DNA from 3 places in the Paenibacillus sp. FSL K6-1558 genome. Region 2 is predicted to be linked to each of the others. Evidence: a T-box and tRNA genes for the amino acid it is inferred to sense, from the RefSeq annotation. Region 2 holds a T-box; the other regions hold tRNA genes.
What was found. The T-box of region 2 lies ahead of argS (arginine--tRNA ligase). A T-box ahead of a tRNA ligase gene usually reads a tRNA of that ligase, here a tRNA-Arg.
Positions count from the first base shown of each region.

Region 1 (11,040 bases), on a different contig from region 2:
TGGCAGTGGACAGACGTCATGGGTACTCGGCGGAATTGACCGCTCAGTAGCGGACGGAATGGATGTCATCAACCTGTCGCTTGGTGCTGAAGGTAATGATCCGAGCTATGTCACTTCGGTTGCATTGAACAACGCGATGCTGTCTGGTGTAACTGCGGTTGTATCCAGTGGTAACAGCGGGCCTAATCGTTATACCTTGGGTTCACCAGGGGCTTCCGCTATGGCAATTACCGTAGGTAACTCCACAGGGCCTAGTCAGGTCATTACGGCGAATACACATTTCTGGATCGGTGAAGAAGGTGAGGAAACTCCGGAATTGGGGAATGCACCTGAAACGCAGGAACCTGCCGTTACACCAGTAATCGCGCCAGAAGGTGGAGCGGAAGCGACTACATCGGAAGACGGAGTTGAAGATGCTGCATCAGCACAGCCTGAATCTGATCAAGCTGAAGCTCCAGTAGCCAATGCTGACAATGAAACAGCGGACGAAGTGACATCCTTATCTGTTACCGAATCTGTATATCGTCTGGATGTGATGGGATGGAGTCTTGCGGCTGATCCTGAAGCGGTTTTGACAGGTCGATATGATGTTAAATTTGCGGCTTTGGGTAAACCAGCTGACTTTGAAGGTGAAGATTTTACAGGCAAAATCGCGTTGATTCAACGCGGAGAACTTGCTTTTGTTGAGAAAATTGCCAATGCCAAAGCGGCAGGAGCCGTGGCAGTTATTGTGTATAACAATATTCCTGGTCCGATTGGCGTAAGTCTTGGTGATAACTTCGACCTGATTCCGACACTGAGCATGTCGAAGGAAGATGGTGAAGTCATTAAAGCTCAACTGGATGCGGGGCAACCTGTTGAAGTAAGCTTCAGTGATTTTGAACGCAGTCAAACACCTGGGGATGAGATGAGTTCTTCCAGTTCCCGCGGGCCTGCAAAAGTAACGTTGGATATCAAACCGGATGTTGTTGCACCGGGCTCCAACATTCTATCCACCGTCCCTGCTTATGGTAAAGATGAGCCAGGTGCCGATTATGCTCAATCGTACGATCGCAAAAGTGGAACAAGTATGGCTGCACCGCATGTAGCGGGTCTAGCTGCGCTGTTGCTTGAAAAGCACCCGGACTGGACACCTTTTGATGTTAAAGTTGCTTTGATGAATAATGCCAAAATCATGGACACAGCTAAATATGACGTGTTTGATCAAGGTGCAGGCCGCATTCAAGCGGTGAAATCCATTGATCCTGCCGCTTTTGTCAAAGTCATGGATGTGACTCAGTATACCGAGAGTGGATCGGTTGTTGAGAAAGAAAACATCACAGGAAGCATTAACTACGGTAACTTCTTAAGTACGAATGAGAAAACAGTAACCAAAACGATCAAGGTTCAGGCCTTGAACGGAAGCGGTGGCGAGTACACGGTGAATGTCAATCCGACTCGTACCGTGCCTGGGGTATCTGTTGCCGTTGATAAAACTTCATTCACTTTGAATGGGGAAGAAGAACTCGCTGTAACGGTTACGGTTCCTCGTGGTGTCACTGCACTAACCGAGGCACAGGGCTACATTGAAATTACAAATGGAACCAACACGTTTACAGTGCCGTATGTGGCTCACTTTAATGTGACTTCAAGCGGTGTGAAATATATTGAAACGGTAAAAGGAACTGCGAAAAATCCGTTCTATTATCCGTTGAAGGCAGACGGTTCCCTGGATACACTGAACGTTGCAATGGAATTCCATAATCCAATGACGTTTGCACTCATTGAAATTTATAACGGCCTTGATCCTGAAGGCGGTCACTATCAAGATGGATACATTGGCTCGATCTTTGGTAATTACTATAACTTCAACGCAAATGCCAGATACACGCTGGCTTGGGATGGTCAGTATTCGGATTACACAACGGAAGAAGTAACCGAACTTGCAGATGGCTTGTATACCGTAGATATCACGACCATCGGCACGGATGGCAAGACCTACAAAGAAGATACACCTCCGTTTTTGGTTAAAAAGACAGCTCCAGCAGTAACTGCTCCGCAATCATTGGACTTCAAAGCGGAGGATGCTATTGTTATTGGCGGTACGGTGGATGATTTGTATTTCCGCGTTGCGCCTGCACTGGCTAAAGGGTGGAGCATTACATTTGATCCGACGACAGCGCTTAAAGCATCCTATGTGGTGAAAAAAGAAGATGGCTCAACATTGAAAGAAGGCACGTTTAATGTTCAGGCGGACGGTAGCTTCCAATTCCCATTGGAAGGTGTTGAAGGTGGAACGTACACGGTGGAAACAATGGTAAAAGATGAGCAAGGTCTTGTTGGTACGGCTAGCACTACCATTAAAGTGGAATCTGCACAGACTGAACCTGAAACTCCGGCTACGAAAGCGCCTGGAACACCTAGTTTGTCCCACAATAACGGCTTTGTGAATGGTCTGTTAGGGGGCGATTACACGGTGTCCATGAACATGTGGTGGGGTGAGAATGCGACGAGTTACAAACTGTATGAGGATGGCGTGTTGGTTGATTCGCAAAAATTGACTTACAATGCACCTTGGGCTCAGTTCGCTCAAACGAAAATTAAAGGTAAAACCAATGGTACCTACACGTATGTTGCCGAGCTGGCCAATGACAAAGGCGTGACGCGCAGTCAGACGCTGACTGTACGAGTAACCGATGCATTGCCTGGCAAAGCAGTACTCTCCCATGATAACTGGGATGTAGACGGCAATTACAAAGTGATGATGAACTTGTGGTGGGGAACAAACGCAACAGAGTATCGTCTTTACGAGAATGATGAGTTGATCGATACACAGTCACTCAAAGCGACAACACCTCTGCCTCAATTTGCTATAACCGCGGTGAAAGGCAAAGCATCTGGTACGTATACGTACCGTGCCGAGCTGGTTAACGCTGCAGGGGTGACAACCACCAATACCATTACGGTGAAGGTGAAGTAAGGGCAGTACGCATTTATGGTAATGAGGTAAAAGTATCGGTTTTGAGCTAAAGCTTTTACTTCAAGCAGATAGTTTGGGAAAAGTAGTGCCTCGTCCCCTGACCGGCGTAAAGCCGGTAATCGGGACAAAGGATAAGAAACGGGCTCTCCCTGTTAAGCGGACAGGGGGAGCCCGTTTTTTGTTGTTGTTTCCAGGGAAGGATAGCTATCCGATCTCCTGGTGAACTTTTTTTTATAAAACTAAGAAACAGTTCGGTCTTTGCTCGCTTGGAGTCCTGTCATAAGCAGTCCGATCGCAAGAAGAACCTGTACGAGCAGAGGGAGAGACCATCCATGGGTCCAGTCATGCATTAAACCAAACAGTAAAGGGCCTCCTGCAGCAAGCATGTATCCAAAGGATTGAGCCATTCCCGAAAGACTTGCTGCCTCTCGCGCATGACGTGTGCGAAGGACAAAAAACATCGTGACCAGACCAAAGGAGGCCCCGGCACCAATCCCGGCTAGCGCAACCCCGGTGGTGACGAGAACAGGTGCAGTGCTGAATAGTAACGCATATCCGACGATGAGACATAAACACGTTAAGGTGGTGAGTAGCCGTTGATCTCGTGTTTTTCCAGCCAGAATCGGCACGATGAAGGTAGCAGGTACACTAACCATTTGCATCAAAGACAACATCCAGCCAGCTGAGGCAGCGCTAAAACCTTGATCCGCGAGGATCTCGGGAAGCCAAGTTATCGTTGTATAGAAGATTAACGACTGAATGCCCATGAACAACGTCACGAACCAAGCAAGAGAAGAAGTGCGTAGACGTGTGGGTGCCTTCTCGCTCTGGGAAGTGATATAGAGCATCTGTTTGCGCCCCCTCTGTGCCTGCGGAAGCCATAGAAAGACAGCCAGTAGGGATAGAATGGCCCATACCCCTAATGAAGCCCGCCAACCAAGCGAGGAGGCTTCTGCCACGGGTACACTAATACCTGAAGAGATTGAGGCGAACATATTCATCGAAACGGAATACAGTCCAGTGACAATGCCGACTCGTAACGGGAAATCACGTTTGATCAGACTTGGCAGCAGTACATTGCTAAGGGCGATACCGCATCCTAGAAGCGCTGTTCCCGCATAAAGAGACAAAACAGAAGGGAGTAGCCGCAAGGTGATTCCGCTGGTAACAATAATGACAGCAAGCAGTAGTGCAGTCTCCAGCCCAAAACGTTTGGCAAGACGCGGAGCAAAAGGTGAGACAGCTGCAAAAGCGATCAAAGGCAGTGACGTTAGTAATCCAGCCATCGTATGTCCGATACCGGTGTCTGAACGGATTAATTCCACGACAGGACCGGTGGCTGTGATGGGGGACCGCATCGTAGCGGCAATGACAATAATTCCAGCGAGTAACAACCCGAATTTTTGAGGGGTTTGTTGGGACTGTTGTTCTCCCCCGGCAGGGACGGAATGCTGTTGTTGTGTAGGTGAGGACATCATTAATCTCCTGTTTCTATATAAATATTTAAAGCCAGTTATTAAACCGACGAAGTACAGCTTCTATAGGAAGTTGATATGTATGAATTGGCACAATTCATTAAGCAAGCATAACATTCTGTGTCATATGGAGCAATGGAAAGCAAAACTTAACAGATACCTTCTCGTCCTGATAGCTTTAAATTAATGTTACTAGTTGAATTAAGTGTTGTGAAATGGCTTATTAGATTTCAGGGGGATGCTATCGAACTTAATGCTTCAACGAACTGCCCGAGGTTCTCATCCCCAGAACGCAAAAAAAGCTTCCCGGAGGAAGCTTTCCTTTTTTGACGTCCCAGGAGGGATTCGAACCCCCGACCGACGGCTTAGAAGGCCGTTGCTCTATCCTGCTGAGCTACTGAGACATGGAAATTTTTCAAGCAAAAATGATTATATCATAAGTAAAAAAATATATCAAACGTTTTATTTTAAGCTTGTTTTCATATATGATATTTGGCGGCCGCAACGTTTTTTTCTTTCTAATTAAGGTTATGTTAGAATATCAGAAGAAATCAGAAAATAGATCCGTATTTCCTTGATATATATCTATTCACGGTCGATATGGGCCGGAGATTCAGGAAAAGAGGAGGTGCTCCTATCAAGGAATCCACAACCCCGGAAACCGAGCAAAACAACAAAATTGTGCTGTTTCCAAAAACGCTGGACTATTACCAGATACAGCTGACAGTTATGCTTGAAAATGAACGTTACGGTGAAGCAATGGACTTGCTCCGCTTTTTGTTGCAATGCCAAGGACAGGAAGAACGTCACTATGACGAGTGGAGAGCGTTGCTGGAGTGGTTGCAGGCTGCTTTCCCTCAATATGAAGAATCAGAAATGCAGACCATTCGAGAAGAAGAGGAAGAAGACATCAGCGAAGAGGAGATGGCAAGGCAACACGCCAAGTCGAAACTTGCTCAGGACGATGGTTACGCAGATAAGTTGCTCGGGACAGTTATGGAAGGCCCGCTATCTGAACAGACAATGCTGGCTCTCGAACAACTGGCATTTTTGGACGTTCCGAAAGTGGATGAAGAACTGATTAGGTGGCTGCAAACGAAGGTGCTTCATCCACTATTACAGTTCAGAGTCATGCAAACCCTGCGTCGTCGAGGGGTACAAGACATCATTCATTTCACTAGAGGTGACGAAGAAGTAGAGGTTGATATCGCTAACGTTCCACTCAAACCGGAAGAATTCCCACTTCAGATTGTGCAGATTCTGGAACGAGTAGCAGACCAGACGGAGGTTCATGAACCTACGCTCTTTTATTTTGCCCAGGAACTGTGGATACAATATGTTATGGCGGTTTATGGAACCCGGGATTACCAGTCCATGCTCGAGCAAAATGATGATATGGCGGATATTTGGGCGGCCGCGCTACATATGACGGTTGCAGACAGCCTGGGTGGCTCGCACGATGAGGAAAATACGCGCTCGATGTACGCTGTGACAGGTGCAATGAGGTTTCGACTAGAGCAGGCATATCGCTCTATGAAACAGTTTGTTTCCGCCGGTTTGGACGGTCATTAAGAGGCGGAAACGTTTACCTTAAACCGTATCAAGGGATTCCCCTTGAAAAAGAATGTAAACTTGTTTATACTAAAATGGTTATTTTGTACGTGATCGCCTACGTGAACATGTGAATTTTGGAGGGGAAAGTATACAATGAAAGCAACTTGGGAAAAGATAGAGAAGAACCTTGGGGTTCTTGAGGTTGAAGTCGGTGCAGAGCGCGTAACAGAAGCACTCGACAAAGCTTTTAATAAAGTAGTAAAACAAGCAAACGTACCTGGATTCCGTAAAGGTAAAGTGCCACGTCCAATCTTTGAAGCTCGTTTCGGAGTGGAAAGCCTTTATCAAGAAGCAATCGACATCTTGCTTCCAGAAGCTTATACAGAAGCAATCGATCAAACGGATATCTTCCCGGTAGATCGTCCTGATGTGGACATCGAGCAATTCGGTAAAGGACAATCCTTCAAATTTAAAGCGAAAGTAACCGTGAAACCAGAAGTTACCCTGGGTGACTACAAAGGTATCGAAGTTGCTGTAGCTAAAGGTGAAGTAACGGATGCAGAAGTTGCAGAAGAGCTGGAGCGTTTGCAACAGCGTCATGCTGAACTGGTTGTAGTTGACGAAGGTGCTGCAGCGAACGGCGATGTTGCTGTAATCGACTTCGACGGTTCTGTTGATGGTGTACCTTTCGAAGGTGGACAAGCTGAGCGTTATTCCTTGGAACTGGGTTCCAACACATTCATTCCAGGATTTGAAGAGCAAGTAGTGGGCCTGTCCACTGGTGACTTCAAAGACGTTGAAGTGACTTTCCCAGAGAGCTACCATGCAACAGAGCTGGCTGGCAAACAAGCAGTATTCAAAGTGAAAGTTCATGAAATCAAACGCAAACAACTACCAGAACTGGATGATGAGTTTGCTAAAGATGTTAGTGAATTTGATACTCTGGAAGAGTACAAAGCTGACCTCAAAACACAACTGGATTCCCGTAAAGCAGATGAGTTCAAAGCTGCACAGGAAAACGCAGTTGTAGAAAAAGTAGCTGAAAACGCTGAAGTGGACATCCCTGCTGCAATGGTTGACAGCGAAGTACAGAACATGATGCGCGATTTCGACAACCGTCTTCGCAGCCAAGGCATGAACCTTGAAATGTTCATGAGCTTCTCCGGTCAGACTCAAGCTGACCTGAGAGCACAAATGCAAGACGATGCTTCGAAACGTGTTCGCAACAACCTGGTGCTTGAAGCAGTAGGAAAAGCGGAAAATATCGAAGTTTCTGATGAAGAAGTGAACCAAGAACTCGAGAAAATGGCTGAATCTTACAAGCGTCCTGCTGAAGAGATCCGTGGCATCCTCGAAGGTAACGGTTCCCTGGACAGCCTTCGTGATGAAGTTAAATTGCGCAAAACAATCGAAGTTCTCGTTGAGAACAGCAAAGTTGTTGAGCCAGTTGAAGCTCCAGCCGAAGAAGCTGCTGCAGAAGCTGACGAAAAATAAGACAAGCTGTGTGATTTTGACAGCTATATAAACGATAAGGCACGTGAGTCATTGCGTGCCTTATTTTTAAATTGCGACATCCATTTTATAGAAAAATGAGTGTTGATATGGATTCTCATTCATTTTATTGCAAGGTGCCCATTTTCCGTTGATTTCAAACCTTTGTTCTTGGACGGAAATAAAAAAACACCAAGACGGCATAGGATGGATGTAATTTGCACATACATAGAAAACATGGTTAAATATGATCAGGCTAAATCGTAAATATCCCTAAGATAACGTGTTTTCTGAAAAATGACATTGTCACAGGAACATGTTAAAATGATTTTGGGTTTGCTTTACAGTCAGCCTATGTCTAATTACATGTAGAAAAGAGGTTGGTCTCATGAGTCTGGTGCCAATGGTTGTTGAACAAACCAATCGAGGCGAGCGTTCTTACGATATATATTCACGTTTGCTGAAGGATCGCATTATTTTTCTGACCAGTGCGATTGATGACGATGTAGCCAATCTTGTCATAGCTCAGCTTTTGTTTTTGGCAGCCGACGATCCTGAGAAGGATATCAGCTTGTATATTAATTCACCTGGTGGTTCTGTTACGGCAGGGATGGGTATATACGATACGATGCAATTTATCAAGCCGGATGTATCGACCATTTGCGTAGGCATGGCAGCAAGCATGGGCTCTTTATTGCTGACCGCGGGCGCTCCAGGCAAAAGATATGCGCTTACGAACAGTGAAGTCATGATTCACCAGCCGCTTGGCGGCGTTCAAGGACAGGCTGCGGACATTAAAATTCACGCAGAATGGATCATTAAAACTCGTCAGAAACTGAATCAAATATATGTTGATCGTACAGGTCAGCCCCTTGATAAAATTGAGCGGGATACAGACCGTGACTTTTTCATGAGTGCGGAAGAAGCAAAAACGTACGGCATTATTGACCAGGTGCTCAGCAGACCGATCAATTCCTAAAGGGGTGGTTTCATGTTTAAATTTAACGATGAGAAAGGGCAGCTGAAATGCTCTTTTTGCGGTAAATCTCAGGAGCAAGTTCGCAAGCTGGTCGCTGGACCAGGCGTATACATCTGTGATGAATGTATTGAACTTTGCACCGAAATCGTAGAGGAAGAACTCGGTCACGATGAAGAAGTAGACCTGAAAGATATTCCGAAACCAAAAGAAATCCGTGATATTCTTGATCAATATGTTATCGGTCAGGAACAAGCAAAAAAATCTTTGTCTGTAGCTGTATACAACCACTACAAACGGATTAATACTCAAAGCAAGATTGAAGATGTAGAGCTGTCGAAGAGTAACATTTTGCTGTTAGGGCCTACGGGTTCCGGTAAAACGTTGCTTGCACAAACGATGGCGAAAATTCTGAACGTTCCTTTTGCTATTGCGGATGCAACTTCATTGACAGAAGCGGGATACGTGGGTGAGGATGTCGAGAACATTCTGCTTAAGCTGATCCAAGCGGCTGACTATGATGTAGAAAAAGCAGAACGCGGCATTATCTATATTGATGAGATTGATAAAGTAGCACGTAAATCGGAGAACCCGTCCATTACTCGTGACGTGTCCGGTGAAGGTGTTCAGCAAGCTTTGCTGAAAATTCTTGAAGGTACAGTTGCTTCGGTTCCGCCACAAGGTGGTCGCAAGCATCCACATCAAGAGTTCATTCAGATTGATACAACCAACATCTTGTTCATCTGCGGTGGTGCCTTTGATGGTCTGGAGCAAATGATCAAACGCCGGATCGGTAAAAAAGTTATTGGCTTTAACGCCGCAACGGAGCAAAAAGATCTGAAACCGGGTGAGTACCTCGGTATGGTGTTGCCAGAAGATTTGCTGAAATTCGGTTTGATTCCGGAATTCGTAGGTCGTCTGCCAGTAATCTCTACTTTGGAGCCGCTGGATGAGGATACATTGGTACGGATTCTGTCCGAACCGAAAAATGCGCTGACGAAGCAGTACCAAAAACTGCTTGAGCTGGACAATGTGAATCTGGTGTTTGAACCGGGTGCATTGCTGGCGATTGCCAAAGAAGCAATCAAGCGTAACACGGGTGCACGTGGTTTGCGTGCAATCATTGAAGGTATCATGCTGGAAATCATGTATGAAGTTCCTTCACGTGAAGACGTGACCAGCTGTGTCATTACTGAAGAAGTTGTTGAGAAAAAAGTTGTGCCTGAACTTGGCCAATCAAAGGACGATAAGCAGGAAGAGAGTGCCTAATTGGAATTCTTTCAGCTGAGCTTTGAAATAAGACTTGTCAGTTCTCCACTTGGGCAGAAGGCGTATATATGGTCTTTTGTCAGAGTGGAGCTTTGACGTTGTGGGGAGAGAAATCACTCATGTATTTAAGACAGGACACCCGTCCCGTAAAAGTAGGGAACTTGACAATTGGTGGCAGTAACGAAGTGATTATTCAAAGTATGTGTACGACCAAAACAGCAGACGTTGAAGCGACAGTTGCAGAGATTTTGCGATTGGAAGAAGCCGGATGCCAAGTGGTACGTGTAACGGTGAATAATGAGGAAGCTGCGGCAGCGATTAAGGAAATCAAGAAGCGGATTCACATCCCGCTCGTGGCAGATATTCATTTTAACTACAAGCTTGCCTTGCTTGCTATCGAGAATGGCATTGATAAAGTTCGGATCAATCCAGGTAACATCGGTAAACGTGCTAAAGTCGAAGAGGTCGTCAAGGCGTGTAAGGAAAAGGGGATTCCGATTCGAATCGGGGTAAACGCGGGTTCACTAGAGAATCATCTGCTTGAAAAGTATGGCTATCCTACTGCGGATGCTATGGTCGAAAGTGCGCTGTTCCACATTGGTATTTTGGAAGAACTGGATTTCCACGATATCATCGTTTCACTTAAAGCGTCGGATGTACCGATGGCTATTGAAGCTTATACAAAGGCAGCTCAGATTATTCCTTATCCGTTGCACCTCGGCATTACCGAGGCAGGAACTCTGTTTTCAGGCACGATCAAAAGTTCCGCGGGTATGGGCGCACTGCTCTCTATGGGAATTGGTTCAACGATGCGTATTTCGCTTAGTGCCGATCCAGTAGAAGAGATTAAAGTTGCGCGCGATCTGCTCAAAACTTTTGGACTCATCTCCAATGCGGCTACACTGATCTCTTGCCCAACTTGCGGGCGTTTGGATATTGATCTCTTCTCCATCGCCAACGAAGTGGAAGAGTATATCTCCAAGCTTAAGGTGCCGATCAAAGTATCTGTACTGGGCTGTGCGGTAAATGGCCCAGGAGAAGCCAAAGAAGCGGATATTGGCATTGCCGGTGCCCGTGGAGAAGGTCTTTTATTCCGTCATGGACAAATGATCCGTAAAGTGCCGGAAGAGATTATGGTAGAGGAATTGAAAAAAGAAATCGACAAAATTGTTGAAGCTTATGAAGAAACAGGGGTTATCCCTGGGCGTTCGCACTAATTTTTTTGTACAAGTGTTCCCAAAAAGAAATGGCTCCTATCATCCAAGCGATAGTGATACGTTTAAATAGTTGTAATGTGAAAGCCTGCCATACGTGGC
Region 1 covers NZ_JBBOCV010000001.1:2,348,244-2,359,283, reverse strand. Annotated here, with positions in the region: gene MHI38_RS10110 (S8 family serine peptidase) at 1-2,959, shown strand, start outside; gene MHI38_RS10105 (MFS transporter) at 3,199-4,434, opposite strand; tRNA gene MHI38_RS10100 (tRNA-Arg) at 4,765-4,838, opposite strand; gene MHI38_RS10095 (hypothetical protein) at 5,035-6,006, shown strand; gene tig (trigger factor) at 6,142-7,482, shown strand; gene clpP (ATP-dependent Clp endopeptidase proteolytic subunit ClpP) at 7,868-8,458, shown strand; gene clpX (ATP-dependent protease ATP-binding subunit ClpX) at 8,471-9,724, shown strand; gene ispG (flavodoxin-dependent (E)-4-hydroxy-3-methylbut-2-enyl-diphosphate synthase) at 9,844-10,941, shown strand.
Region 1: it encodes a tRNA-Arg, which carries the amino acid that the T-box ahead of argS (arginine--tRNA ligase) is inferred to sense. The anticodon was not compared.

Region 2 (11,040 bases):
GTTCATATTACGCAACCGGATGAAATCGTCATGAATGATGTGACATTCCGCTATCCAACCTCTACGGTGGATAACCTGAGTCATATCAATGTTACCATTCAACGCGGACAGACACTTGGCGTAGTAGGACGCACGGGAAGTGGTAAATCCACCCTACTCAAACAATTGCTGCACGAATACCCCGCTGGATCAGGTACGCTCAGCATTTCAGGACATTCCATCGAGGATATCGCGAAGGATGATCTACACAGCTGGATCGGATACGTACCACAGGAACAAGTATTGTTCTCCAAATCGGTTCGTCAGAACATTCAATTCGGTAAGCCAAATGCGTCTGATGATGTCATTATGGAAGCGATTCGCACCGCTGCTTTTGACGGCGATCTCGGAACGTTGTCTGACGGTCTCGATACACTTGTAGGTGAAAAAGGTATCGCTTTGTCTGGTGGACAGAAACAGCGGGTATCTCTGGCTCGGGCTTTTATCGCTGATCCGGATATCCTTATTCTTGACGATGCCCTGTCTGCTGTTGACGCTCGCACAGAAGCTAAAATCATTGAAAATATTCGCAACAAACGCGCTGGCAAAACAACACTGATCTCGACACATCGCTTGTCCGCTATCGAACACGCAGATCGGATCATCGTGCTGGAGCACGGTAAAATTACGGAAGAAGGCACTCATCAGGAACTACTCGCCAAGAATGGCTGGTACCGTGAACAATATGAACGGCAACAGGTCGAGTCCAATCTGTCCACGTAGGAGGTAACTCATTTGAAGTCCAATACAGGTAAAAGGTTGCTGGATTACGCCTTGAAAGCCAAAGGCACATTCATCGCTGCCTTAATCATGCTGACGATTGGAGTTGCGGCTGAACTCGCCGGACCCTTTATCGCCAAATCCATGATTGATAATCACCTGCTCGCCATTGAGCAGCCATTTTATGAGACGGCAGCTTCGGAAGAAGCCGCCGTTTATCAAGGGAAAAATTATAAACGTGAAGGTTTGTTTGCACCAGACGAAACCAAAGGAGCCGAGGTACGCGTACTGCAAGCCGGCAAAAGCTTTTATTTCGTCGGCGAGCCGGTCAATGCTCCTGACGGCGATCGTTCCTATGCGAACGGAACCTTAACCGTAACTCGCGCAGGTGAAGTTACTGGGCAATACGCGGCCGTGCCGCTGTCTGCCGGTGAACTATTTGCCTTTTACAAACCCGAGATGCCAAGCATCTATCAATTAATTGTGTATTATCTGATCTTCCTTGTCATTTCGGTTATTATGGAGTTTGGTAAAACCTTCTGGCTGCAATCCTCTGCCAACAAGGTCATTCAACGGCTGCGGAACGATGTGTATGCGCACATTCAGCGGTTGCCCGTGAACTTTTTTGATAACCTGCCCGCAGGTAAGGTCGTTTCCCGGGTCACTAATGATACCGAGGCCGTCAAAGATCTGTTTGTGGCGGTACTGTCCAACTTTTTCTCAGGCATTATTACGATAACAGGAGTTTATATCGCTCTCTTCCTGCTCGATGTACGTCTGGGTCTGATTTCACTATTCGTTGTACCGATGCTCATTGCATGGATTGTGCTCTATCGCAAATTCGCCACCCGATACAATACAATCATTCGCTCGCGACTGAGTGAGATTAATGCAATCATTAACGAGTCCATTCAGGGCATGTCCATCATTCGTGTGTTCCGTCGCCAGAAGCAAACTCGCCAGGAATTCGAAGAACTGAATGAAGACTATATGAAACATCAGAACAAAATGCTCAATCTGAATGCCTTTACCTCTCATAACCTGGTGAATGTGTTGCGGAATATCGCCTTTGCCGTAGTTCTGTGGTACTTTGGAGCAGGTGCGATCACAGGCACAAGTATTATTTCACTGGGTGTACTGTATGCCTTTGTTGATGTTCTCGGGCGGTTGTTCCAGCCGATCATCGGTATGGTGAACCAGCTTGCGAACCTTGACTCCTCTCTTGTCTCTGCCGGCCGTGTATTTGAGCTGATGGATGAAAAAGGAGAACCCGTTACAGATGGCTCGATGCCGAGGTACAAAGGAAATGTCGTTTTTGACGATGTATCGTTTGCTTATAAAAAAGATTATGTGCTGAACAATATCTCGTTCAAAGCTTCGCAAGGTCAGACCGTGGCACTCGTGGGTCACACCGGTTCCGGTAAAAGTTCGATCATTAACTTGCTGTTCCGGTTCTATGATCCGCAAAAAGGCAAAATCACGATTGACGGACAGAACGTTAAGGAATTGCCGAAGCAGTGGATTCGGGAACATATGGGGATCGTACTGCAAGACCCTTATCTCTTCACAGGCACGATTGCTTCCAATGTCAGTCTGGGTGATGAAAAGATCTCCCGGGCACGCATTGAACAGGCACTGCGTGATGTAGGTGCAGAACGTATTCTGGCGCATCTGCCACAAGGCTTTGACGAGCCGGTAGTTGAGAAAGGGAGCACACTGTCTGCCGGACAGCGGCAGTTGATTTCTTTTGCACGCGCACTCGCCTTCGATCCCGCGATCCTGATTCTGGACGAAGCCACCGCCAACATTGATACAGAGACGGAAGCTTTGATCCAGAACGCGCTGGAAGTCCTCAAAAAAGGACGTACTACTTTCATCATCGCCCATCGTCTGTCAACCATTCGCTCTGCAGATCAGATTCTCGTGCTGCATCGCGGAAAAATTGTAGAGCAAGGTGCGCATGATGAGTTGATGGAGCTGAAAGGCCGGTACTATCAGATGTATCAATTGCAACAAGGGGCTCAAGGCGAAGCCATCTCCGATGGCTCGACTCGTTCAGCTGATGCTTTTAGTACATCTTCGCCATCACTCGCCGGAGGAAATGTGTAACTTTCTTCTCTTTCGCTATCATTTAGCAGAACATATTTCGTCAACAAGGACATCCGGCCAGCATTAAAACAACACATAAAACCCGTTCTATACAGTAGCCTTCAGGTTACTGACAGAACGGGTTTTATTATTGCTCTACGACAATACTTCACCTTAGAATAAAAGACCGTCTCTTCACTTTTAAGTTCGCCCTCTAAGTCCAACCTCTAACTGTATATCCCATATACATCATTATTTCTCGGACAAGGAACGGGATTTGCGTACTCCAGCTCTGATCTCATGATTCCTCATCTGGCCCACGTTCCTGAAATCTCGCCGCATGCATTCGTTCCAGAGCAACCCATGCTGCCGCAGACTCATCCTTTAGTCCCAATGCTGCCATCCAGACACCTATATATTGCTGGAGTACAAGCTCCAGTTCCTGTGCACGTTCTTTAAAATCTTGCAATTCCTTAATCATACGTGTCCGACCTTCCGGACTGAAGGTTTCATGAATGCGCTCTTTGAAATAATGATGCACAATCCGATTTCGTTGCTGCCATAATTCATTCAGACTGCTTATTTCTTCTTCGGAAAACGTAAAATGATGCCGTGCTTCATGAATAAGTTGCCCCAGTGAACTACTCATCTTCCGCTCGTACAGCTCCTCTAGTTCCTCCTCAGTTACCACCTTGCCTTGTGACATTTTAGTTAACAAAATAAGATTAACCAGTTGCTGTTCCAGCGCCTGTCCATAATATACGGCCAAGCCGTAATAGGCAAACAATTCCTTGGAGTGTTCGCTGTCCAGCATGAAATCATTCTGGAAATCCGTGTTATGCATATGCGAGCGCTCCTTTCTATCCGTGCACCTTGGCTGTTTATTATGTCTCTATCGTAACCAAACTGCAAACAACATTCAAGTTGCCGGAAAAGCCAGCGCCTAACTTCGGATTCCCTCCTGTTTTCGTAATCTGAACTTAGATCACATCTGCTCGGGAGCGCGTACGCCCAATAAAGACAAGTTGTACGCCAGACGTTTCGCGGTGTGCTCGGCCAGTTTCACCCGAAAAGCTTTGACACCTGACGGTGCATCCGCAATTCGTTCAGCATGATAAAACCGATTAAAGGCTTGAGCAACGTCTATCGTGTATTTAGCAATCACGGATGGTTCGTTGCGAAGCACAGCTTTTTCCAGATAAGCCGGATAGTCAATCAGCAATTTCAGCAACGCCCAAGAGGTATCGCCGACAATTGCTACAGGAGGGTTATTCATCTGATCCGTGTCCGAATTCATTTCCTGTTCATCACGTGACACATTAGCGGCTTTGGCAAGCACACTTTGAATTCGTGCATGAGTATATTGCACATAAGGGCCAGTCTCTCCTTCAAAACTTACCGCGTCCTCCAGCGAAAAATCAATGTTATTCATGCGATTGTTGCGCAGATCACCAAAGATAATCGCCCCAACACCAACGGCTTCGGCTACCTGTTCAGCCTGCTCCAGATTCGGATTTTTTTCCTGAATAATTTGCAAGGCACGAGCGACAGCTTCATCCAGTACTTCCTGTAAAAAAACAACCTTCCCCCGGCGTGTGGACATCTTCCGCCCCTCGAAACGCATTAGACCAAACGGAATATGCTCACAATGATCTGCCCAGTCATACTCCATCTTGGACAATACCGTAAATACTTGACGGAAGTGAAGGCTCTGCTCCCCACCAACGACGTACAACAACTTATCTGCCTGCATCACATCATGACGATAGATTGCTGTTGCCAAATCCCGGGTTGGGTAGATTGTCGTTCCATCTTTTTTAATGATCAGACATGGTGGCATATTCTCTTCATCCAGCCGAACAACGAGCGCACCGTCACTTTCCTCCAGCAGTCCTTTGCCTCGAAGTTCCTCCACAACTGCACCCATCTTGTCATTATAAAAGCTCTCACCGAGCGTATGGTCAAAATCCACATTCAATCGTTCATACATCCGGTTAAACTCCTGCATACTCACGTTTACGAAGAAAGTCCATAGACGCTGCGCTTCTTCATCCCCCTGCTCCAGCTTACGGAACCATTCCCGTGCTTCTGTCTCCAGAGATGGATCTTTCTCTGCTTCATCATGAAAACGAACATATAGTTCAAGAGAATTACGAATTGGATCTGCTTGTAACATCTCTTCGTTTCCCCACCGCTTATATGCCGTGATTTGCTTACCGAACTGCGTCCCCCAGTCCCCTAGGTGATTCACACTTATCGAGGTATAACCCGCTTCGTTATATAAACGATACAACGCTGCACCAATAACAGTGGAACGCAAATGCCCAATGCCAAAAGGTTTCGCGATGTTAGGTGAGGACATATCAATGACAACACGCGCTCCTTGCCCGAGTTGCAGTTTACCAAATGTCTCGCTACCCACTTCTTCGAGCAATTGGGGCGCCAAGACATTCCGGTCAAAACGAATGTTCACATAAGGACCTGCTGCTGTAGCATCCATACCCTCGGTCTGTAATGCAACGGCAATTTCTCCAGCAATAACGACCGGTGCCTTTCTTAGCGACTTGGCTAACGTAAAACAGGGAAATGCAGCATCCCCCATCTCCTCCTGCGGCGGGACTTCCAATAATCTCAATACTTCTTCTGGTGTGAGCCCGGTTAACGGGGCGATCTGAGTTGCAGCCTGTTTCATTAACACATCGAGCACTCCTTCTCTGTATAATATATGCCTAAAATAAACGCAAAAAAGCTCTCGTCTCTTCAAATAAGAGACGAGAGCTGTGTTAACAGTTCCCGCGGTACCACTCTAAGTGAACGGTAACCTGTGTTACAGCATGCTGCAAGAAGGTGTAACCGATCCGCTCGGTGCAAATAACGGTTGCATGCCGGATTACCCTCAAATCCATATACAACGAACTCCAAATGGAGCCTATACATGGCTTCGGATAACCATCTCACGGGTGCGCTTCACACAGTTCATCACATACCGGCTTACACCTGTCCCGGCTCGCTGTCATGGCCTGAATCTGGGCTACTCTCCCGATCACGGATATTGCTGTTTCGATCATTTCAGATCATTATACATATCCTGGTATGGATTAGCAACCCTGTTATTTTAAATTGATTACATAGATAGTTTAAGCAACTGCGACCATTAAACGGCAAGCTTCGGCACATCTACGGCAAGCTTCAGCGCAAGCCTGACAATGATCATGTGCATGTTTACCACATTCCGCTGCACAGGCTTCACATGCTTTGACACACAATTCACAGATTTCACCGATGAAATCACTTCCACGTGTCATGGCTTGCGCTGCAAATGCACAGATATCAGCACATTCCCGGTTCATACGAATACAGTCACGAAGCATCGCCAAATCATATTCTTTCAGACTCGATATGTAACATACATTGCAAGCATTCATACACTCCAGGCAAGCATCGATACATTGTTGGTATTGTTGTTGTGTCATTTAAAGTTACCTCCCAGGCAAAGTTTGCTATGCTTCTTAATACCCACCAGGGAGGAACTTTGAACCATTATCCTAGTCTTGTTTTACCGCTTCCAATTCCAGTAATTGTTCACGGATGGCAGTTTGATCAAAATGCTCCCCGATAAAGACAGCTACATTCGGCACATCACCTTGAGGTGTGATCTTCATGTAATCCGATTCACGATAGGCATACTGAAACCAGAATCGGCTTGCGGTATCGCTAAACGAAAGGATTCCTTTTGCCCGATATACGTCACGCGGCAAGCTAGCCACAAACTGTTCGAATGCTTCGCTATTCACAGGTTGACTGAAATAATGTGTGTATACCATAACATGTTCATGTGATGTATGTGGCTTAACAGAATGCTCGCCATGGTCGCTTGAATGGTTGCTGTCACGTTGATCCGTGTGATCATGTCCATGATTGCATCCCTGAGTACGGCAATCATCTGTATGCACATGAGCCTCTCCTGCATTTTTCGATGCATCGCCTGCTATATTGGATTGATGAATGTGAACGTCGGCACCACTATGAAGCAATTGCTCCATAGACACTTCACATTTGACCGTTGGAATCACGGGGGCAAAGCCATTCCATTTATTCAAAAGCTCTTCCAAGTCCTGCAGTTGCTGTTCTTGAACTCGGTCGGTTTTATTCAAGAGCAACACCGAAGCGCAACGAATTTGTTCTTGCATTAATTTGAAAGTTTTTCCCTTTTGCTCCTGATACAGGCCTGACAGATGAGCTGCATCCACTACGGTAATCAAACTTTTCAGCTCCAAACGCATATAAAGAGATGTTTCCGTCACCGCATCCAAAATTTCCATCGGATTCGCTGCGCCCGTTGCCTCAATCACAATAACATCAGGTGACTCTTCTTGGACGAGGTCTGCCAGTTGCAGCCCGAGATCTCCTCGTACAGTACAGCAGATGCATCCGCCCAACATTTCTGTCATGGGCACTTCCTCATCTACGATCTGACCATCCAGATTCACTTCACCCAGTTCATTCATCACCACGGCTGGGCGCAGTTGTTGCTGTTTCCAGTGTTCTATGAGCTTTACAAGCAATGTCGTTTTACCGCTGCCCAAAAAACCGGACAAAATATATACAGGAATACTTGGTTTTTGTTCATTGATGATACTCATTATTTACACACCTCTCTGCCCATCTCTATCCTTAGTCTGACTCTATTAAGCGAGTGTACACTATCCTTCAATTGTTGTGCAATACGCCTGTTCTGTTGAAGAAAACTTCATTGCCTGATTAACATGAATAGTCTATGCTATGAGGACATGTTTATTTGAGGAGGATTTCAATGACCAATTCAGTTGAACAACACCGTCAGGAAGCTCCACAAACGGTGGCCTGTATGGTTGTTACCGTTTCGGACACACGTACCAAAGAAACCGATACGAGCGGTCAACTTATGCATGAGTTGTTGCACCAAGCTGGCTATCAGGTTGTGGAGTATATCATTACACCTGACGAGACAGAACGGATTCAGACGATTCTGCAAGACGCTGTTGTACGGGATGATATCGAAGCCGTACTGTTAAGCGGAGGTACCGGTATTGCTCCAAGGGATACTACATACGAGGCTGTATCTTCCCTTCTGGACAAAGAACTGCCCGGTTTTGGTGAAATCTTCCGTTACTTAAGTTATACCGAAGATATTGGTTCAGCAGCTATTCTCAGTCGGGCAGTTGCCGGAACCATCGGGCGTACAGCTGTATTTTCAATGCCAGGCTCTCGCGGGGCCGTTAAACTTGCCATGGAACGCATTATTTTGCCTGAACTGCGCCATGTCATGCGCGAAATATATAAACCCGTCTGAATCATCAGACGGGTTTGTTTTTTCCACTTGGACATTTTGTAAGTCACTACTCTTTTATTTGTTGCAACACATCTCCAAATACTTGCAGGACGTCCTGTGCATACAGATCTTTCTCTCCGCCGGAAGCCGTATAAACCAACGATACATGCCCTTTGCTACGAATCGTCGTTCTGCCCATTACATTCTCCAGAACGGCATTTTCTTTAGGTTCCCCATACATTTCTTCCATTCTTGCTGCACGGATTTTCGCATCACGATAAATGTGTACTTTCACGATATGTCTTGCACTACCATTCAATAAATACATATATGACATGCCACCATCAGCATCATCCTCGAACATATTGTTCATCAGCTTAATATGTTTGGCAGCAAAAGCGGTTGTCATTTCTCTTGCTAACGTACCGTTTAAGCCGTGACCTTGTTGCTTGGCTCTGAAATTCCCTTCCGTTGTTGCTTCCCCTGTATAGAGCTTCCGTTCCTGCTCAATAGATGAAGATGTGCAAGCTGCGAGAGATATTAGGCTGAGGATTACCAAGCCACTTAACATCAAAAATCGTTTTACATTCCGCCCCATCAGGTTCGGATTTTTCTCCTTTAACAGCATGTCTATCCTTCCTTTCCATGAGTCACAGTACCTGTGACTCTCTCAGGTAGGATTAGCATGTCTAGGAGATACACATTTTATTCCAAGTAAGCACATTATTCAGAGGAGACACGTACAACGGTACGCCCAACTGCACCGCCCAGTAATATGTTCTCTAATGTATGCGGCAACTGATCTAGCGTAATCTCCTGGACCCCCAGCGCAAGTGCACGGTCTGGCTTCCATTCACTGCCCAGCTTGTTCCAGATGCGCTCTCGACGTTTCATGGGACAATACACTGAATCAATACCAATCAACTGGATGCCACGCAAAATAAATGGAAAAACAGTTGATTCAAATCCGTTGCCCCCAGTTAACCCGGATACAGCAACAGCTCCACCATATTGTACCTGTTTCAAGCGCTCCGCCAGTGCTGGCCCCGCAGTTGGATCAACGATGCCCGCCCATTGCTGTTTACCCATGGCTCCCTTGATTGGGGCATCCGCTTCTTCACGGGAAATGACTTCGGAAGCCCCCAAATTGCGAAGCAGTTCCTCTTCTTGCTGCTTTTTACCTGTGCTTGCCGTCACTTCAAAACCAAGCTTCGCAAGGATAGCTATCGCCATACTGCCAACGCCCCCCGTAGCGCCGGTAACTAGTATTTTCCCCATTTCCGGCGTTACCCCCGCTTGTAACAAGGCGTCTATCGAGAGTCCAGCAGTGAACCCTGCCGTTCCAATAGCCATCGCTTCTTTTTCACTCAGCCCTTGCGGGAGAGGCACTAACCACTCACTACGAAGTCGAGCATATTCACTATATCCCCCGTAATGGGAGACCCCGGGTTCAAATCCCGTACTAATGACCCGATCCCCAGGTGCAAAACGTCCACTCACAGATTCATCTACCGTCCCGGCCATATCGATTCCAGGTACCATGGGATAATTCCGTATGACACCTCCTTTTTCAAGAGATGCTAATCCGTCCTTATAATTCACACTGGAATAGTGTACCTGTACGGTCACATCCCCGTTAGGAAGGTCTTCTTTTTTCAACTGCTCAAGTTTGGCTGTAACCCCTTTCTGATCATCCTTACGTATCACATAAGCCTGAAATTGTTCTTTCATCGGTCTCATCTCCTTATTTTCGTTCCAAAAGCAGATATAATAGTGGTCCTGCAAGCGGCAGTAATCCTGCCCACGCCCAGTTTGTTGTTCTTCCGTTCACTCTGGCATCGCGATAGATAGCATACGTAGACAGTAACGTCAGTACTATGAAATCAATCGTCATGATATGTACAAACGAGGATTGATAAAATGCGTCCACGAAGCGTTCGGAATTGCCTTCGATCAACGCATAAAGTGCCGACCCTAGTGTAAGCAACAACAGGATCAGATGGGTCAGCTTATGCGAGGCCACTCGCGAGACACCTCGTTTCGACTGTTTAACAGATGACTCCGGATCATGTACGTCTGTTGGGGAAGGTGAAATCAACGCAAAATAGGGCAATAATGCAAATGCTCCAAGCCCAAAAGAAAACAAGACAAACGGCCATGCTGGCATCCGCTGCCTCTTCGAGGCTGTCATTGATTTTCGAAGTAGAATACATGCATACACAGCCGGAAAAATGCCCAACCATGAGAACACCGTCAGTAGCCATGGCTCCCTGCTCTGCAATGTGAGTAATTCTTTGAATATCGGATCATTCGCGGGGGAGTTCCCCGGCGCCATAAACAGTGCATAAGCTATAAATGCAACCCATAGTAGTCCAAACATATATCTCATCAGCCAGCCCTCCTCTACCTTTCATCCCCTGCTGACATCGGTTTGAAACAGTGTAGATTTTCAATCCTGTTCAACTGTTCTTCTAAGGCCCCCCCTTATGACGAAGTAACTTTCGAAATGTGGCGGCATTTGGCGTTTTCTGCGCTTTCCCGAGAAATAATGATATGATCTTACTTGGGATAAACCTTGGAATAGGTGATGCAATGCATGAGATGGCTATAACAAAGTCGCTTCACAATTATTGCTTATTCAGAGAGTGTACATCTTCCTCCGGCATACTTCTATGAAACTTCACACCTGTTAATTAAAATTACCATCGTTTCATCATATCAAAAAGGCATAAGCCAGTAATCCCTACCGGTTATGCCTTCCTGATTCTCACATACAGCTATGATATTACTCTTCCGTTGATTTCACATTCTCAGCAATCAACTTTTGCTTCATATTCCATGCAGCCGGGCTGATGTTCACGCGGTAAATTTCCGGGTTCAGC
Region 2 covers NZ_JBBOCV010000002.1:190,130-201,169, forward strand. Annotated here, with positions in the region: gene MHI38_RS28620 (ABC transporter ATP-binding protein) at 1-762, shown strand, start outside; gene MHI38_RS28625 (ABC transporter ATP-binding protein) at 775-2,868, shown strand; gene MHI38_RS28630 (hypothetical protein) at 3,146-3,691, opposite strand; gene argS (arginine--tRNA ligase) at 3,833-5,545, opposite strand; T-box leader at 5,612-5,903, opposite strand; gene MHI38_RS28640 (four-helix bundle copper-binding protein) at 5,985-6,320, opposite strand; gene MHI38_RS28645 (GTP-binding protein) at 6,393-7,490, opposite strand; gene MHI38_RS28650 (MogA/MoaB family molybdenum cofactor biosynthesis protein) at 7,661-8,179, shown strand; gene MHI38_RS28655 (hypothetical protein) at 8,226-8,786, opposite strand; gene MHI38_RS28660 (acrylyl-CoA reductase family protein) at 8,882-9,889, opposite strand; gene MHI38_RS28665 (hypothetical protein) at 9,903-10,547, opposite strand; gene MHI38_RS28670 (nicotinate phosphoribosyltransferase) at 10,944-11,040, opposite strand, start outside.

Region 3 (11,040 bases), on a different contig from region 2:
CAGCATGTCTGAGAAAATCTACGTTGGGGTCGATCTCGGCGGAACAGCAATCAAGGTCGGTATATGTGATGATCAAGGTCAGCTTATGCATACGTATGAAGGACCGACTGAAGTGGACCAGGGCGTTGACACGGTTATCGCCAACATCGAGAAGTATGTCCGTCATATCGTAGCCGAATCGCCATACAGCTGGGAACAGCTTGAGGGTGTCGGAGCAGGAGTTGCCGGTTTCACGAATGTACGCGAGGGGATTATTGTTCATGCTCCTAACATCGGATTTCGGAATGTAGCCATTCGTTCGGTTCTGGAAGAGCGTCTGGGCAAGCCTGTCAAAATAGATAATGATGCGAACGTTGCTGCTCTGGGTGAAGCTTGGGCTGGGGCCGGCAAGGGTGTAGACAATTGTGTATGCTTCACACTCGGTACAGGCGTTGGCGGCGGTCTCATCCTGAACGGTAAAATCTATCAGGGGTTTTCCGGCATGGCAGGGGAACTGGGCCACATCAGTGTTGTGCCTGATCTGGAAGCAATCAAGTGTGGCTGTGGTAAAATGGGATGTGTAGAGACGGTATCATCCGCAACAGGTATCATTCGCATGGCGAAGGATGCTGTAGAGCGTGGTGATCATACGTCCCTTGCTTTGGTAGACAAAATCGCTGCCAAGGAAGTATTTGATGCGGCCAAAGCAGGCGATGAAGTGGCTCTGCGGATTGTAAACCGTGCGGCTTATTATTTGGGCAAATCCATGGCAACCGTAGCCGCTGTACTGAACCCGGAATTATTCATTGTTGGCGGTGGAGTATCCAAGGCAGGCGACTTCTTGTTTGATGAGATTCGGACTGTGTTTGCTCAATTGACTCCAGAGCCGTTGCAACAAGGTGTTCAGATTTTGGAAGCTACACTGGGTAATGATGCAGGAATCGTAGGCGCGGCAGGTCTCCTCTTACGTTCGTAGTACCTTTGTAACACGATATATCCGACAGCAATATGATAAGGAGGGGACATTTATGCTTGACGGTGAAGGCTCACCAGGCACAGGCGCCACGCTCATTATCATTACGGGCATGTCCGGAGCGGGTAAAACGATAGCTGTGCAGAGCCTGGAAGATCTAGGGTTTTTCTGCGTAGATAATTTACCGCCTGTTCTAATTCCTAAATTCGCGGAATTGATCGAACAGTCGAATGGCAAGATTGGCAAGGTAGCGCTGGTCATCGATCTTCGGGGACGTGAATTTTTCACAGCATTGTCCGAGTCTTTAAACTATATCAAGGATCATTTTACGATTCACTGCGAAATTCTATTTTTGGATGCAACCGATTCGGTTCTGGTTCAACGTTACAAAGAGAGTAGACGTAGACATCCGTTAGCGCCAGAAGGTATGCCGCTGGATGGCATTAAGCTGGAGCGCAAGATGCTGGAGGAACTTAAAAATTCAGCAACTCAGGTGCTGAATACCAGCACCATGAAGCCTGCTCAATTGAAGGAGCGCATCATCTCACGTTTCTCTCACTTGGAGAGCCAGATGTTGTCCGTGAATATAACGTCCTTCGGATTTAAATACGGTATTCCGATTGATGCGGATCTCGTATTTGATGTTCGTTTTTTACCGAATCCGCATTATATTGATCATTTGCGGCCGAATACAGGACAAAATAGTGAAGTGTACGAATATGTTATGAAATGGCCGGAAACGCAAGCGTTTCTGACCAAGCTGCTGGATATGCTGCATTTTCTGATTCCGCAATACCGGAAGGAAGGCAAAAGCCAGGTTATTATTGGAATCGGCTGTACCGGAGGCAAGCATCGTTCGGTAGCAATATCGGAATATTTGGGCAAAATGCTCGGAAGCAGTGAGACTGAAGCTGTTACCGTAAGCCACCGCGACGCTGACCGGGACCGTCATTGAAGAGGGTGAAGGGATGAAAGAGGCCGGACCACGGAGAGAACGTCCGAGAATCGTTGTTATGGGCGGCGGAACCGGATTATCTGTGATGTTACGCGGTTTAAAAGAGAAGCCGATGGATATCACGGCCATCGTTACGGTTGCCGATGACGGTGGGAGTTCAGGGATCTTGCGCAGTGAGTTGCAAATGCCGCCACCAGGCGACATTCGTAACGTTCTCACCGCGCTGGCAGATGTTGAGCCACTGCTTTCGGACATGTTAAAGTATCGTTTCAATACAGGCGCGGGGCTTGCAGGCCACAGCCTGGGGAATTTGATATTGGCTGCAATGACGGATATATCAGGCGACTTTGTGACCGCTGTGCGGGAGCTTAGCCGCGTGTTTGCCGTTAGGGGTCAGGTGCTTCCGGCAGCAGGTCAAGCTGTTGTGCTACATGCTGAGATGGAGGATGGAACAATTATTACTGGTGAGTCCAAAATCCCTGAGGCAGGCGGGCGTATTAAACGTGTCTTTCTTGAACCGGATCACGTGGAGCCGTTGCCAGAAGCTGTGGAGGCTATACGCCAAGCAGATGCGATTCTTATTGGCCCAGGTAGTCTATATACGAGCATCCTTCCTAATCTGCTTGTGCCCAAACTGGCAGAAGCTGTCGTTCAAACGGATGCGGTGAAGATGTTTATTTGTAACGTAATGACACAGCCGGGAGAGACCGATAATTATACAGTGAGTGATCATCTTAAGGCAGTGCATGATCATATTGGTCACCAGCTCTTTGACTACGTGATCGTGAACAATGGTGACATTCCGCTACAAGTGCAGAATAAGTATGCGGAAAAAGGAGCAAAACCGGTTGTTCTCGATATGAATGTGCTGAAAAGTTCAGGTTATCAGGTTGTCGCAGATACGCTGGTTTTGTTCAAAACCTATCTGCGCCATGATGCTGATAAGCTCAGCCATCATATTTACCAACTGGTTCAAAATTGGATGTTACGGAAGAGGTGAAGTCCCATGTCATTTGCAGCACAGACCAAAAAAGAATTAACGATGATTGAAAGTGAAGCGTGCTGCGAACAGGCGGAACTTTCAGCCCTCATCCGTATGCTTGGTGCAGTGCAGTTATCGAATAAAAAAGTCATCTTGGATATTTCGACAGAGAATGCTGCGATCGCAAGAAGGGCATACTCTCTGCTTAAAAAGCATTTTCAAGTGCATACGGAATTGTTGGTTCGCAAAAAAATGCGGCTGAAGAAGAACAATGTGTATATTGTTCGTGTTCCGTCTATGGTTCAGGAGATTCTAAAGGAGCTGCACATCGTCTCTGAAGGATTCCTGTTTACTCCTGGCATTAATGAAGAGTTACTGGAGAAGAATTGTTGTAAGCGAGCCTATCTTCGTGGTGCGTTTCTGGCAGGTGGTTCCGTAAATAACCCGGAGGGCTCCTCATATCATCTGGAGATTGCGTCCATGTATGAAGAGCATTGTCAGGCACTGGTGGATTTGGCTAATGAATTTCATCTTAATGCCCGGTGTATAGAAAGGAAAAAAGGATTCATCCTATACATTAAGGAAGGCGAGAAAATCATTGAGTTGCTTAGCATCATTGGTGCTCACCAGGCCTTGTTCAAGTTTGAAGATGTTCGAATTATGCGGGACATGCGTAACTCGGTGAATCGAATTGTCAATTGTGAGACAGCTAATCTGAACAAAACGATTGGCGCGGCGGTTAGACAAATCGACAATATCCGTTTACTGCAAAAGGAAGTAGGTCTGGAATCTCTTCCGGATAAGCTACGTGAGGTAGCTGAGGTAAGGCTTGCTCATCCCGATATCAATCTGAAGGAAGTAGGCGAATTGCTAAAAGGTACGGTGAGCAAATCGGGCGTGAACCATCGCCTTCGGAAGATTGATGAGCTTGCTGAGAAAGTGCGTGCGGAACGTTAAAGTTGAAGGTTGAAACGAATCATTTAGGTTTAAGGTTTGTTATGACCTTACCAGGTCGTGTTGGGTTACTCGTGCGGGTGAAGGAGAGGCTTCGGCTCTGGATTTTTGCCTATGCTGGCGGGCTATGTTTTTTCTTCTAGTGTCCTGCACGGGTTAATGGTATAATGTTGTATAAATATAATTGTGTATTTAATGTCCAGATTTCATAATAGGGGGTAAGTTTCTATGACAAAGCACCCGGTAGTTGTCCGTTTGAAAACGGGTCTCCATGCCAGACCTGCAGCACTGTTCGTTCAGGAAGCGAATAAGTACTCATCTGAAGTGTTCGTCGAGAAGGACGATAAAAAAGTAAATGCTAAAAGTATCATGGGAATCATGAGCCTTGCGATCAGTACAGGTACAGAAATCCATATTAGTGCTGAAGGCGCGGATGCGGATCAGGCTGTAAACGCTTTAGTTAGTCTGGTTAGCAAAGAAGAGCTTGAGAATCAATAAGCTTCATGAACTCCATTCAATCCATGAAGAAGTCCCGCAAGGGGCTTTTTTGCGTTTTATATAAAATTTAATTAAACGGGTCCGTCAAGTGCAACATTATGGAATTTGTCCCGTCTGTTAAGGTATCAAATCGCTTCAAGTTTGAGAAGTTAACATATGAGGAGGTTATTCGTAATGGGTAAACAATGGATGAAACCGTTTGGTGCAGTGCTGGTGGCAAGTTCGTTGCTGGTCGGAGGAACGGCTTATGTAGCTCCAGGAAATTATGCTTATGCTGCCGAAGTTCAGGGCGTACAGCAAAATGTAATCAATGTCGTAGGTAAAGGTGAGATTCAAGTGAAGCCGGATATTGCCTATCTGTCCATCGGTGTGAACAGTACTGCCGATACTGCGGCGTCAGCTCAGAAAGCAAATGCTGCTAAGATTCAAAAGGTTACTAATTTGCTGAAAAACACATGGAAGATTAGTGCCGATGATATTCAAACCAGTCAATTTTACGTGCAACCAAACTACACGTATAGCGAAAAAGATGGACAGAAAATTAAAGGTTACACAGCACATCACACATTGACAGTAACATATCGTGATATGGACAAGATTGGTGAACTGCTGGATGCAGCCTCCCAAGCAGGGGCCAATAATATTGAAAATGTACGCTTTACAGTAGAGAATCCAGAGAAATACGAATCCGAAGTGATTGCTAAGGCGGTAGCTAATGCAGATGTGAAAGCAGGAGCGATCGCTAAAGCGGTTAAACGTCAGCTGGGTACTGTTCTATCGGTAAGTCAGCCGGATGCTAATGTTCCTGTGTTCTATGCATCAGAGCTCATGTCGCAAGCGAAGAGTGAATCAGATGCAGGTACACAGATCGAAGCTGGTCAGGTCAAAGTAAGTACCGTTCTGAATATCACGTATGAGATGAAGTAAGGAACTTTGCACTTCACGGGATAAAATATTAAATATTAAGAATTTAAAATAATGACAAAAGCACTGTCCTTCGGGGCCGTGTTTTTTTGTTGCACATGCTGGCTTTGAGGAAGCGGGGCCGGAAAGTGATTATATGACTGGTTTGAGAACAGAGTGAATCATGTCTTTTTTGTAGCATTGTTCGTGACAAAACATTCATTTTCTGCAATGAATATTGGACTATTTTCATCAACATTGTAACTGGGGCTGTAAACCTTTCCGATAATGGGTTAATTATAATAAAGAGGCAAGCGTATGGCCTATGCAATCTAATTCTATTTACATACGCATTAAACCTGATGGAATATAGAGAGGAGTTTTATAGATGAAAACATGGAAAAAGTGGACGAGTGCATTATTGGCAGCAGGTGTAATTATGGGAGGAAGCACAGCATGGATGGATCAATCGGTTCAAGCAACATCCGTATCTGCCAAAGTAACTGCACCGGCTGAAGTAACGTTGAAATCAGGTGGAAAAACCCTCACGCAAAAAGGGTTGCTCCAAGGTGGATCTACATGGGTGGCGCTGACAGCAGTTAAGGATGTAGCAGGTGGGACATTGAAATATGATGCAAAAACAAAGTCATATACAGTAACTGCAGCGAACAATGCAATGACTGTGAGTTTGATGGATGGACAGCCAAACGTGTATATTAATGGTTTTTATCCTCAAGTGGAAGCAAAGTTGATCCAGGGTCGTTTGTACATCCCGTTCTCTGCAATGAGAGATTATTTGGGTGTACAAGGTAGCTGGGATGCCAAAACCAAAACACTGACCCTGAGTAAAGTGAAACAAAATAACGTTCAGGTGAAATCGACCAAAGCGAGTGTAACCGTTAAAAATGCTGAGGTGGATGTGCAGTACCCGCAAGTGAGCGGACTAGCGAGCAAAGAGGCCGAAGCTGCGATTAACAAAGTGCTCAAAGATGAAGTGGACACCGCTGTTGCGGCGTTCAAAAAACAAACGTCAGAATTCGGTGGAGCAACCGCAAATCGTCCATATGCATTCGAAGCTTCTTATGTGGTGACTTACAATGAGAACGGTGTGCTGGGTCTGATCACTCAACGTTATGAGGACTATGCAGGCGCACATGGCATGACGACTCGCACCGGTCATACGTTTGCTCTCGACACAGGTAAAGAGCTGACACTGGATGATGTAATTGCAAACAGCAAATCGATGCGTGAAACGATCAGCAAAAAGGTTGGCGAGCAACTGAAAGCGAACGCGGGAGCCCTGAACGACTACAAAGGCCTTAACAAAGATCAGGATTTCTACGTGACGCCAACAGGCGCAGTGGTATTCTTCCAGTTGTATGAGTACACCGCGTATGCGGAGGGCTTCCCTGAATTCAAGTTCACTTACAAAGATATTCTGCCTAAAGGAACCGCACCATTCAGCAACGTAGCTTCTGAGAAGTAAGTTCGTTTTAGCTTAGATGAAATCATAAAATAAATTAAATTCAAGTCAAAACAAGACAAGAGCACTTATACCTTTTATTAGTGAAAAATAATAAACCAGAAGCCTCCGTCAAAGCAAGAATGACGGGGGCTTCTGGTTTATGCAGGCAAGGCACCCCAAGTCCGGGTGGTGAGATTGCCTGTTATAATTAAAAAGCGCAGAGCGTGCTCACCTATATTCAGATGATGCCCGCCCTGCGCTTATTTACGTTGTCTCCAGGCAGCTAAAGCTTAGATGCCTTGGGAGCCTACGTTTTGGATTACTTTATCGATGATACCGTAATCGGCTGCTTCAGCAGCACTCATGAAGTAGTCACGATCTGTATCTTTTTCGATACGCTCCAGGGGTTGACCTGTGCGCTCGGAGATGATGCGGTTCAAGGTATCACGCATTTTCAGGATGCGGCGTGCACGGATTTCGATGTCCGAAGCTTGACCTTGTGCACCACCAAGAGGTTGGTGAATCATAATTTCACTGTTTGGCAACGCAAAACGTTTGCCTTTTGCACCGGCATTCAACAAGAATGCACCCATGGAAGCCGCCATACCTACGCAGATCGTAGATACATCCGGTTTGATGAACTGCATTGTATCGTAAATTGCCATACCCGCTGTGATGGATCCGCCTGGGCTGTTGATGTATAGGTGAATGTCTTTCTCCGGATCTTCCGCTGCCAGGAACAACATCTGTGCCATGATGGCATTCGCTACAACGTCATTCACGTCGCTGCCAAGGAAAATGATACGATCCTTCAGCAATCTGGAATAAATATCATAGGCGCGCTCACCCCGGTTGCTCTGTTCAACGACCATTGGAATATAACTCACGTGAAAAACCTCCTCGGAAATGTAAATGTTAAATGGTGTTTATACTTAAACTGTTACCGTATTAACCACATCATAAACAATCTCAAACAAAAAGTCAAAGAAAGTCAAACTAAGTTTGAAAAAAAAGAAACCTTTCCGGTTTCGTTGGTTAAATGCATTATGAGCTGTTAGAAAATTTAGTGGCGCGCCCGCCAAGAATCGAACTTGGATCTCAGGCTTCGGAGGCCTACGTCATATCCATTGGACCACGGGCGCAAATTATGTGACAGCAATAATGATTATAGCTTATGCACTGGTGAATTGCAAGCAGTTGCTTTGCATGAACATGGTGTGGTTTTCCTTAAGATAAATGGGCTCACGTTGTCTTTCATGAATGGGCCGAGTTATTCCGAAGATGGTTTGAATTGTTTCGGAAATGATCATGATGAAGAAAGATGGATAAAGCTTGTATTTCAGTACATGCTATAAGAAGTTTTGGACATGCCCTATGAAAATGAAACACAGCAAGATATAGATGTTATGTGTGGACTTCTTCTATATATGGTGTGAGATCCTCATTTCCTTATCTCGATGTGTAAAGGTTGTGAAAATAGGCGCGTACAAACGCCTGCTAACCTGTCGAAATAAGCAATCGAAACACTTGCATCTCGCGTCAGTTTTAGGTAGAATGAACGTGGGACTTAAAAAGTTAACCCGGGACATTTTAAGGCCATGCAGAAAGCTTGGAACATGAAGCTTGCGGGAGTGGAAAGCATGCGAACGATCTTGGAAGTGCAAAAGCAGCTTCTGCCCGATCTCATGGATGTCTTGAAAAAACGCTATACGATTCTGCACCAGATCATGTTATCGGATGTGATTGGGCGGAGAACGTTAGCCAATTCCATGCAGATGACCGAGCGGGTTCTGAGAGCTGAGACCGATCTGTTAAAGGCTCAGGGACTTATCGAAATTGACAGTGCAGGGATGAAGATCAGCGAGGCGGGTTATAATTTGCTGCAGCAATTAGAACCTGTCGCGAAAGAGCTGTTTGGATTATCCGAGCTGGAAGAGCGAATCAAGCAAGCCTACGGTCTGCAAAAGGTAGTCGTGGTTCCTGGTGATTCGGATATATCTCCTTACGCCAAAAGGGAGCTTGGAAGAGCTGGAGCAAAAGCTCTCAGCAGTATCATGAATGACAACGACGTTGTCGCTGTAACAGGCGGATCAACAACGGCCGAAGTCGCAGAACAACTCACACCACCGACTTCAATGAAGGGTGTCTGGTTTGTACCAGCACGCGGAGGGTTGGGAGAGAGCCTGGAAATTCAGGCAAATACGATTGCATCCACGATGGCAAAACGGACAGGGGCTCAATACAAACTCCTGCATGTACCGGATTTGCTTAGTGACCATGCCTATGAATCACTGATCCAGGACCCGGGAGTTCAGGAGATTTTACAGCTGATCAGGCAATCTCGCATCGTAATTCATGGCATTGGTGATGCTGTGGAGATGGCGAAGAGACGCAAGCTTGCACCGGAGATCATTGACGAACTTCAGGAGCAGGGAGCTGTATCGGAGTCCTTCGGGTATTACTTCAATGGTCAGGGTGAGGTGGTACATACCATGCTTACGCTGGGCATGCGGCTTCAGGATATCGAACGCACCGATGTAGTCATTGGCATTGCGGGCGGCAAAAGCAAGGCAGCTGCCATCCATTCCGTACTGCGGTTCGGACAGGAAGATATTCTGATTATTGATGAGGCTGCGGCCGAAGTCATCGTCGCTGACATGGAAAACATCTAACTTTTCAGAGATGAAATGGTTTTATTTTGAACACAACTCTTGTTGTCTTGACGGACTTTACCGTCTGTCTTGAATATATAGCTTCATAAAAAACTAATCAAAACTTGGGAGGAACTTACTCATGATTAAAGTAGGTATTAACGGTTTTGGACGTATTGGTCGTTTGGCATTCCGCCGTATTCAAAATGTAGAGGGCATTGAAGTAGTAGCAATCAACGACTTGACTGACGCTAAAATGCTGGCTCATTTGCTCAAATATGATACAACTCAAGGTCGCTTCGATGGCGATGTTGAAGTACATGATGGTTTCTTCAAAGTAAACGGCAAAGAAGTTAAAGTACTTGCTAACCGTAACCCTGAAGAACTGCCTTGGGGAGACCTGGGTGTAGACATCGTTCTGGAATGTACTGGTTTCTTCACAACAAAAGAAGCTGCTGAGAAACACTTGAAAGGTGGAGCTAAGAAAGTTGTTATCTCCGCACCAGCTACTGGCGACATGAAAACCATCGTTTACAACGTAAACCATGAAATTCTCGACGGTACTGAAACTGTAATCTCCGGCGCATCTTGCACAACAAACTGCCTGGCACCTATGGCAAAAACACTGCAAGACAAATTCGGAATCGTTCAAGGTTTGATGACTACAATTCACGCTTACACTGGCGACCAAAACACATTGGATGCTCCACACCCTAAAGGTGACTTCCGTCGTGCTCGCGCAGCAGCTGAAAACATCATTCCTAACACAACTGGTGCTGCTAAAGCAATCGGTCTGGTTATCCCTGAACTGCAAGGCAAATTGGATGGTGCAGCTCAACGTGTACCAGTAGCTACTGGTTCCCTGACTGAGCTTGTAACTGTTCTGGGCAAAAAAGTTACTGCTGAAGAAGTTAACGCAGTAATGAAAGAAGCTTCCGATCCACAAACTTTCGGATACACTGAAGACGAAATCGTATCTTCCGATATCCAAGGAATCACTTTCGGTTCCCTGTTTGATGCAACTCAAACTAAAGTTCTGACTGTTGGCGACCAACAACTGGTTAAAACTGTAGCTTGGTATGACAACGAAATGTCCTACACAGCTCAATTGGTTCGCACATTGGAGCACTTTGCAAAAATGATCAAGTAATATCTGTAATAACATAGAGCGGAAACAGATTGTTATTGTTTCCGCTCTTTATATATGGATATTTAGTTAATTTCTCATGAACACCAGGACTGACAAGGGATTCAGCTCTTGAAAGGTTCACCAAATACATGGGTGCGGAGGAAATAGAGATGAACAAAAAAAGTGTACGCGATATCGAATTGAATGGAAAACGGGTATTTGTCCGTGTAGATTTCAATGTGCCGCTCGAAGATGGTAAAATTACAGATGACAAACGTATTCGTGCAACACTGCCTACGATCAACTTCCTGATCGAAAAAGGTGCAAAAGTAATCTTGGCGAGCCACATGGGACGTCCAAAGGGTGAAGTTGTAGAATCCATGCGTTTGACACCAGCAGCTGAGCGTTTGTCTGAATTGCTGGGTAAACCGGTTACTAAAGCGGATGATTCCGTAGGTGAAGCGGTTAAAGCTCAAATCGCAGCAATGAATGATGGCGACGTATTGTTGCTTGAGAACGTTCGTTTCCACGCAGGCGAAGAGAAAAACGAT
Region 3 covers NZ_JBBOCV010000001.1:3,965,827-3,976,866, forward strand. Annotated here, with positions in the region: gene MHI38_RS17155 (ROK family glucokinase) at 5-955, shown strand; gene rapZ (RNase adapter RapZ) at 1,008-1,907, shown strand; gene MHI38_RS17165 (uridine diphosphate-N-acetylglucosamine-binding protein YvcK) at 1,921-2,907, shown strand; gene whiA (DNA-binding protein WhiA) at 2,914-3,846, shown strand; gene MHI38_RS17175 (HPr family phosphocarrier protein) at 4,072-4,341, shown strand; gene MHI38_RS17180 (SIMPL domain-containing protein) at 4,516-5,268, shown strand; gene MHI38_RS17185 (stalk domain-containing protein) at 5,633-6,730, shown strand; gene clpP (ATP-dependent Clp endopeptidase proteolytic subunit ClpP) at 7,000-7,596, opposite strand; tRNA gene MHI38_RS17195 (tRNA-Arg) at 7,777-7,851, opposite strand; gene MHI38_RS17200 (sugar-binding transcriptional regulator) at 8,350-9,381, shown strand; gene gap (type I glyceraldehyde-3-phosphate dehydrogenase) at 9,503-10,510, shown strand; gene MHI38_RS17210 (phosphoglycerate kinase) at 10,660-11,040, shown strand, end outside.
Region 3: it encodes a tRNA-Arg, which carries the amino acid that the T-box ahead of argS (arginine--tRNA ligase) is inferred to sense. The anticodon was not compared.